Regions from separate parts of the Latilactobacillus fuchuensis genome, predicted to be linked through region 1. Evidence: riboswitches for the same ligand, from Rfam matches in the RefSeq annotation. Region 1 holds a riboswitch; the other holds the start of a gene.

The links. Region 1 has a riboswitch for thiamine pyrophosphate ahead of thiM (hydroxyethylthiazole kinase). Riboswitches for the same ligand answer to the same signal wherever they lie in the genome.
Region 2: linked by a shared signal. The riboswitch ahead of thiT (energy-coupled thiamine transporter ThiT) and the one ahead of thiM (hydroxyethylthiazole kinase) in region 1 are both predicted to bind thiamine pyrophosphate.

The regions. Positions count from the first base shown of each region.
Region 1 covers NZ_LT984417.1:1,973,101-1,977,400, forward strand. The annotation lists gene nagE (N-acetylglucosamine-specific PTS transporter subunit IIBC) at 1-1,243, opposite strand, end outside; TPP riboswitch at 1,478-1,584, shown strand; gene thiM (hydroxyethylthiazole kinase) at 1,656-2,456, shown strand; gene thiD (bifunctional hydroxymethylpyrimidine kinase/phosphomethylpyrimidine kinase) at 2,458-3,270, shown strand; gene thiE (thiamine phosphate synthase) at 3,263-3,928, shown strand; gene LFUMFP_RS09440 (cytosine permease) at 3,925-4,300, shown strand, end outside.
Region 2 covers NZ_LT984417.1:1,103,655-1,107,954, forward strand. The annotation lists gene LFUMFP_RS05200 (manganese-dependent inorganic pyrophosphatase) at 1-250, shown strand, start outside; gene LFUMFP_RS05205 (heavy metal translocating P-type ATPase) at 384-2,192, shown strand; gene thiT (energy-coupled thiamine transporter ThiT) at 2,242-2,847, opposite strand; TPP riboswitch at 2,895-2,991, opposite strand; gene xerS (tyrosine recombinase XerS) at 3,060-4,121, opposite strand.

The sequences.
Region 1 (4,300 bases):
GAATCATGAATTTATCATCATTTTCATCAGTTGCAACGGATGGTGCATCGTCAACAACTTCTTCAACTTCGCGCCCTGGTGTCATTAAGTTAAATTTCTTAATGGCAAAGTTAAAGCCGAAGTAATAAATAGCGGCCATTGCGAGCCCTTCAACCAATAACATCAATGGTTGGTTTGCAACTGGATTCTTTAAACTTAAAACATAATCGACTAAACCAGCACTAAAGGCAAAGCCGGCTGTCCAGTGGAAGAATGCGGCGATTGCCAATGAAATACCAGTAAAGGCAGCGTGTAAAACGTAGAGTGGCCATGCCACAAACATGAATGAGAATTCAAGGGGTTCAGTTACCCCTGTAAAGAATGAGGCAAAACCAGCAGCTAACATTAATGAAGCTGTTGCTTTTTTACGTTCAGGACGCGCATTTTTATAAATCGCATACGCCCCAGCTGGTAACCCAAACATCATAACTGGGAAGAAACCAGCTTGATACATACCGGTCTTACCAACAATGGCCGTCCCGTTAGCGATCGATTTAGCACCGCCTAAAAAATTCCCGATATCATTAATATTCGCAACGTCAAACCAGAACACTGAATTCAACGCATGGTGTAACCCGGTTGGAATCAATAAACGGTTGAAGAACCCGTAAATCCCAGCCCCGGCCCAACCAAGATTAGAAATTGCTTTACCAAAGGCCACTAATACGGTGAAGACTGCTGGCCAAACGAAGTATAGGATGGCTGAAACAACGACCATGGCAGCGGCGGCCATAATCGGTACCAACCGTTTCCCACTAAAGAAGGACAGCGCCATCGGTAACTTCACGTTATGGAATTTATTGTACATGGCAGCAGCAATTAAACCGGCCAAAATCCCAATTAAGACGTTCCCTTCAATCTTACCAAAAGCAGGATTGACTTTAGCGATGTCTGATAACCCTTGCATCGCTTGAACTGAAGCAGGTGCTAAGATGGTCTTCGGTACTAAGAAAGCCACCAAACCAGCTAAGGCTGCGGCCCCATCTTGATCCTTCGACATCCCTAAAGCTAAACCGACGGCAAATAGTAATGGTAAATTATTTAAAATCGCGCCACTACCACCGGCTAAGAAAATCGTGAAGATGTTAGCATTTGAATCGCCATTGCCAACCCAGTTAGCAATCCCCATTAAGATGGCAGCTGCTGGTAATACGGCAACTGGTAACATCAATGAGCGACCCATTCGTTGTAAGTAATTTTTCATTGCGAATACTCCTTTATTTTTCAATGTTTTCATTAAACCATTAAATTTAGCCATAAGCAAGCGCTTATATTTTGGTATGGACCTTTACAGACGGCGTTTAAAGCGGTTTCTTAATTTAAAAAAATATCGGTCTATACCTAATGAAAGAATGGTTCTTTAAATAAATTGTTTTCAATAATTATAAAACGGTTGCAAAAACGACGGCATCCCGTATACTAAGGGTACAATTAAATCGCTTTGCACTAGGGGTGTTCTTTAGAAGAACTGAGATAGATTGATTCAATCTAATCCCTTCGAACCTGTAAGTTCAGACTTGCGTAGGAAAGTGCTCCCTTGCTTATTTGTTAAGCCACTTTTCTATGCCGTCGTGCAGCCAAAAGTGGCTTTTTTGATATTCTAAGGAGGCTCTACCATGAATCAGACCTTATTGAACCAACTGCGGCACACGAATCCAATTGTGGCCAACATCTCGAACCACGTGACCGTCGACCAAGTCGCCAACGTCCAAAATGTGATTGGCGCGTCGCCCATTATGTCCAGTGCACCTGAAGAAGCGGCCGATATCGTTGCAATTGCCCAAGCGATTACCGTTAACATCGGTACGCTCGCCCAACCCCAGATTGATCAGATGGTCACGTTGCTGCAAGCCGCGTATCAAATGCACAAACCGGTTGTCTTAGACCCGGTCGCCGTCGGTTCCTTAACGTATCGTCAAGGGGTGATCGATCAACTACTCACTTTAGGCACCCCCGATATTATTCGCGGAAATGCCGGTGAGATTGCCTATTTTGCTGGAATTGACTGGCAAGCTAACGGGATTGATGCCGGTAGTGGTCAAGCCGACATCGTTGATTTAGCACAACAAGCCGCTCGTAAACTGAACACTACGATTCTATTAACGGGTCCAACAGACGTGGTCACCGATGGCACGCGTGTTACCCAAATCTTCAACGGGACCCCGCTTTTCCAAACCCACGTCGGCTCTGGTGATATGTTAACCGGCGTTTGCGGTGCGTTCGTCGGCATGCTACCTGACGATCCTTATCAAGCAGCCGTTGCCGCAGCCACCACTTTTGCCGTCACGGGTCAATTAGTCGCTGAAGCGATGCCACAACCGTTACCTGGTAGCTTTTATCCGCAATTATTAGACCGTTTGTTCACGGTGACGACCGAAGAAATCAGTCAAAAAGCCCAATTAAAGGAGTCCAATTAAGATGAACGACTTCCCACAAGCCTTAACGATTGCTGGTTCCGATAGTGGTGGCGGTGCTGGCATGCAAGCTGACATTAAAACGATGCAGGAACGCCACGTTTTTGCCACCAACGTGGTCGTCGCGATTACCGCTCAAAATACACTCGGGGTGCAAGACAGTTTCCCGTTACCCCTTGAATTGATTACTAAACAATTTGAATCGTTGGCAGCCGACTTCCACATTAAAGCCTGTAAAACCGGTATGTTAGCCGATGCCGCACACGTGGCGGCTGTAGCCGAAAATTTACGGCGCTTTGACTTTGGCCCGCTGACGTTAGACCCCGTCATGATTGCTAAGGGTGGGGCCGCACTTTTAACCGAGGATGCAATCACGACTTTACGCAACGAATTATTGCCCCTCGCAACCGTCCTGACGCCCAACTTACCCGAAGCCGAAGTCTTGATTGGTCAATCCGTTAAAACGCCAGCTGAGTTCAAGTTAGCCGCTCAAATCTTACAAAAAATGGGCGCGCAAAACATCATCATCAAAGGTGGCCACCAAACGGCGGAACAACAAGCCAACGATTATATTTTATACGCGGATGGCAGTGATGAATGGCTGTCGACACCCCGGATTGAAACGGTCCGAACGCACGGGACCGGTGATACGATTTCAGCTTGCATCACGGCGGAACTTGCCAAAGGCACGCCCTTAAAACAAGCGATTCGGATTAGTAAAGCCTATATTCAAGCGGCAATTGCCAATCCGATTGCCGTCGGTCACGGCCATGGTCCGACCAATCACTGGGCGTATCGGGAGGTTGAACATGACTAATATTTCCCCGGAAATACTCCAAACCTATTTAGTGACTGGCACCCAGGATACCGGCGTCGCCCAATTCTTACCGACATTAGAAGCGGCACTTAACGCTGGCATTACTTGTTTTCAATTCCGCGAAAAAGGTCCGAATAGTCTGCAATCAGCAGCTGAGATTGAACATTATGCCCGCCAAGCTCAGCAACTTTGTCGGACTTACCAAGTCCCTTTTTTCATTGATGATCGATTAGAACTGGCCTTAACACTCCAAGCTGACGGCTTGCATGTAGGTCAATCCGATCAACCGTGGGCTAAAATCGAAACCGCCAAACGCCACGGTTTAATCACCGGTTTATCTTGTCATAGCGCCGCCGAAATCATAGTCTGTCATCAACAACCGATTTTAGATTATTTAGGCATTGGCCCCATTTTCCCCACCCATTCTAAATCTGACGCGCAATCACCACTTGGCTTACAACAATTAGGCGATTTTGTCTCCCTCAGCGAACGACCCGTCGTTGCAATCGGTGGCATTTCACTACAAAATATTGCCAATGTCGCCCAAACCGGCGTTGCTGGAGCCGCCGTCATTTCGGTGATTACCCAGAGTTCAGATATTGCTCAAACCGTTCAAGCGTTAAAACAACCGTGGCACACTGGCGAGGCTTCATTATGAAAATCAATCGTAATCAATTTTTACTATGGTTTGGTGCCGCGATTTCGATTGCCGAAATCATCACCGGCACCTTAATCGCACCGTTAGGCTTGTTCAAAGGTAGTTTAGCGATTATTATCGGCCATTTAATTGGTGCCTTTTTATTGTTACTGCCAGCAAGCTTCATCGGGGGCCAACGTCAACAAAATGCGATTGAACTAACCCGGCCCGTCTATGGCGCTACTGGCGTTTTATTATTTTCCATTCTAAATGTCGTTCAATTGATTGGCTGGACCGGTGTAATGATTGCTAACGCCGTCCAATCATTGCAACAATTAAAGCTACTAAAAACGAGTTATTTGCTTGACCTCTTAATTATTGCCGGCCTGATCA
Region 2 (4,300 bases), 870 kb from region 1:
CTTTGCACGTCAAGCTGCCTTTGAAGCGGCAATCGAAGCTGATAACCAAGCCAATGGTTACGACTTATTCGTTTTATTAATCACTGACATCTTAAATAGTAACTCAGAAGCATTGGTCATCGGCGAACCCGTAGCCGCTTTTGAAAAGGCGTTTAACGTTACTTTAAACAATCATCGCGCACAATTAGACGGTGTGGTTTCACGTAAGAAACAAGTTGTCCCACAATTAACTGAAGCTTTTAAGGCGTAATTGACGCTAAATAAAATCTCTGCGGAGGTTTTATTTTTTTACGTATATTATTAATTAATAATCATTCTAATCTAGTTGAAAACATGCTATACTGATGTTAATCAAACAAGTGATATGAAAGGTCTGATTACTGATGAAACATACATTGAAATTCTCACTCACACTACTGATTGGGTTCATGGCTCTGATTACTGCATTTCTGTTCAAACAACCATTATGGGCGCAAATCATCGTTACGATGGCCGGCAGCCTGGTGGCGTTAAGCATGATGATTGAAATGGTTAAAACCTTGAAATCCGGAAAATACGGGATTGATTTATTAGCGATTACCGCCATCATCGCAACCTTAGCTGTCGGTGAATACTGGGCGGCACTGATGGTGTTGGTCATGCTAACGGGCGGAGATTCGCTTGAAGATTACGCTGCACATAAGGCCGGCCGGGAATTAAAAGCGTTATTGGATAATTCGCCTCAGACGGCCCATTTAATCGAAGCGGCTGGTCTGAGAGACGTCTCTGTCGATCAATTGCAGATTCATGACCAAGTCCTGATTAAACCAGGCGAATTGGTCCCAGTTGATGGGCATATTCTGGATGGCCAGTCGCTATTCGATGAATCCTCATTAACGGGTGAATCTCAGCCGGTTGAAAAGGCACCGCAAGATGAATTGATGTCCGGTTCAGTCAACGGCGACACCTCAATTACGATGCAAGTTGATCAGTTAGCGGCGGACAGTCAATACCAGGCGATTGTTAAATTGGTTGAAGCTTCGGCCAATCAACCCGCGAAATTCGTGCGGATGGCCGATCGCTACGCCGTGCCATTTACATTAGTCGCTTACATTATTGCGGGGATTGCTTGGTGGGTTTCTAAAGACCCGGTGCGTTTTGCTGAAGTACTCGTTGTAGCGTCACCGTGTCCCTTAATTTTAGCGGCACCGATTGCTTTGATTTCAGGCATGAGTCGGGCGAGCCGGAACGGGATTATCATTAAAAACGGTACCACGATTGAAAAATTAGCCGGCGCTAAAGCAATTGCCTTCGATAAAACGGGGACCATTACAAACGGCCAATTAACACTCGATCAAGTCGTGCCCCAAAATGGCTTTACTGAAGCTTCGTTATTGCAATTAGCGGCTAGTGCTGAACAAGAATCCAGCCACATTCTAGCGCGGTCATTAGTAGCCGCTAGTGACGCAGCTACTAGATTGCCGTTAACTGATTTACAAGAGGTGACCGGGGCAGGGGTGATTGCAACCTTTGCAGCGACTCAACAAACGGTTAAAGTGGGTAAACTTAATTTTGTCGCACCAGAGCAACCAACAGCAACACTAAAGCAAACCGCTGTTCACGTAGCCGTTAACGACCAATATGCGGGTTATATCACGTTTATCGATCACTTGCGGGCAGAAGCACCCAAGACGATTCAAGAATTACAAACCTTGGGCTTCCAGCAATTGACCATGCTAACGGGGGATCAACAAGCAACTGCGGATCAAATTGCCCAACAAGTTGGCATTACGGATGTTCACGCTGGTTGTCTACCAATTGATAAAATTCATTTGCTTGAGCAGACTGCACCAGATAACCGTCCGATTGTGATGGTTGGCGACGGGGTTAACGATGCGCCATCATTGGCAACTGCTGATGTCGGGATTGCAATGGGCGCACACGGTGCAACCGCTGCGAGTGAATCAGCCGATGTCGTCATATTAAAAGATGATTTAAACCGAGTTAGTCGCGCCGTTCAGATTGCTCGGGATACAATGAGTATTGCCCGGCAATCGGTCTTAATTGGGATTGCCATCTGTGTGATCTTGATGTTGATCGCCAGTACTGGGGTTGTGCCCGCCTTAATCGGGGCGATGTTCCAAGAAGTCGTCGATACAGTTTCAATTTTATATTCACTGAAGGCTCGTAAAGACCGGCCATTACTCAAATAATAGGCAAATAAAAACCGTCACCTGATTTTAGATGACGGTTTTTTTGATGTTATGATTTAGCAGCTTGTTGATCAAATGCCATATCTTTTGGTAAATAAATCGTCGGTAACATGGCGAATAACACGCACGCGACAATCCCGGTCAGAATGAAGGTCACGATAAAACTACCACCATTAATCACGAGCGAATAATACCACGGATTCATTCCTTTGGGTGCATAAGAGCCCCAGTAAACCACACCGGCAATAAAATGACAGAAGTATTTAGCAAAATTGGCAATTAAAGCCGCCGACCACAATAAAGTTAACGTTTTAACCTTTCGATGTTGTCGAATACTGGTTTGAACTTGGTGCTGGCATAAGCCAGCTAAGCCAACCACGATAAAGGCGACCGTAAATTCAAAAAGCCCTTGCCAGACATTTAAAACACTACCACTACTGAGACCACGCAAAATTAAATCTAACGTGCCCCAAATGAATGCAGCAATCATGCCTGGTACGGCGCCACGCCGAAGACTATAAATGACGATGGGAATAATCCCGAAGGAAACTTCAATCGCAGATGGCCCGACTGTGTGCGGAATATATTCCAAAGCAACCGCAAAGGCCGCTAGAATTGCTCCTTCAATTTGAATCAATAAACGCTGATGACGCATAGAAAAACCCCTTTTCTGTTCAACCAACACAAAAAAGGAGTTGTTATATTCAACTCCATCACAATTCCTACGCTTGTCTTAACAAACAGGTTCGAAGGGTCTGATCATTATCACTCTCAGCCAATGGCTCCCCTTTGTGATGGTTAATATTTAATTTTAAGAACGTTTTCAGTATACCTGAATCAGCACTCATGTCAAGTAATCGATTTCAATCATTCCATTTTATCCATCGCTGCGCGTTGTTCATCGTCGACAACGTGCGTGTATAAATGGGTGGCTTGGGTCGTTGTTTGGCCTAATTGGGTCGCGACAATTGTCTCACTGTGGGTAGCGGCCATTAAATCGGTTGCTAACGTATGGCGGAATTTATGCGGCGTTAAACGGACCCCGAAGGCTTCAGAATATTTCGCGACTAATTTCTCAATGGCGTAATTACTCATCCGTTTCGCTTGACCACGGTATTTCGCTACGAATAACGCGTGTTCATTGGCGGTTGTTGCATAACGTGTCTGGCGGATTTGAACGTATTCTTCTAGGTAGGGTTGGCCCCATGGTGCAATTGGGACCGTATCCTGTTGGCCGCCTTTACGAATAACGGTCACGGTCAATTGTTCTAATTTCAAGTCCGCTAAATTGGCTTGTGCTAATTCTGATAACCGAATGCCCGTGGTTAGCGCTAAGACGCAGATCGCCACGTCCCGTTCACAATTTTGTTGATAGGAGGCCAACTGCCGATTCGATAGTTGTTTCGGATAAGTCATCTGCATAAAATCAATAAATGCGTGTTTCTTATCACCAGTTAATAATTTTTGACCGATGTGCCGTGAACGGGTCGCCATGGTTTCAGATGATTTGAGTAGTTTAACCTTCTTCATCACGTTACGATAGAAATAAGGCTCACCATCGGCTTGTTCTGCTTCAATCGTTAAAAAGTACCAGAGTGCATTTAAAGCGTTAATTGAGCGGTTAACGGCCTGAAAAGAGAGCTTGTGGTGATTCGTTTTGCGTTTGTTCATCAAATAGATCTTATAGAGTTCAATATCTTCTAATTTCATCTTCTCAAGCGCGGTGAGGGGGATTAACCTCGGTTCAGCAACCATTACGATCTGTTCGTCAATCAGCCAAGAGAAGAAGCGTACGTATTCTTGCAAGTATTGGTAAAGCGTCGCCGAGGAATAGGCGTTAGCCTGTCGATTGATATAAAATTTACGAACGTAATCGGGCAAGCTAGTTAAACGTTGTTCACATAATTCTAGATAGCGTAATTGATCCATGATTAAAACTCCTTAGAAACCGAATAACTTAATTTTAGCAAAGAAAAGGTGAAAATACCACAAGTGTTGTTAAAACCATAATTTTAACAACACTTGTTTAATCTTAAAATAGCACCCCCAACTTTATCAGGTTGAAATTGGCGGTTTTCAATCGACTGCTGATTATAGATAAATACCGG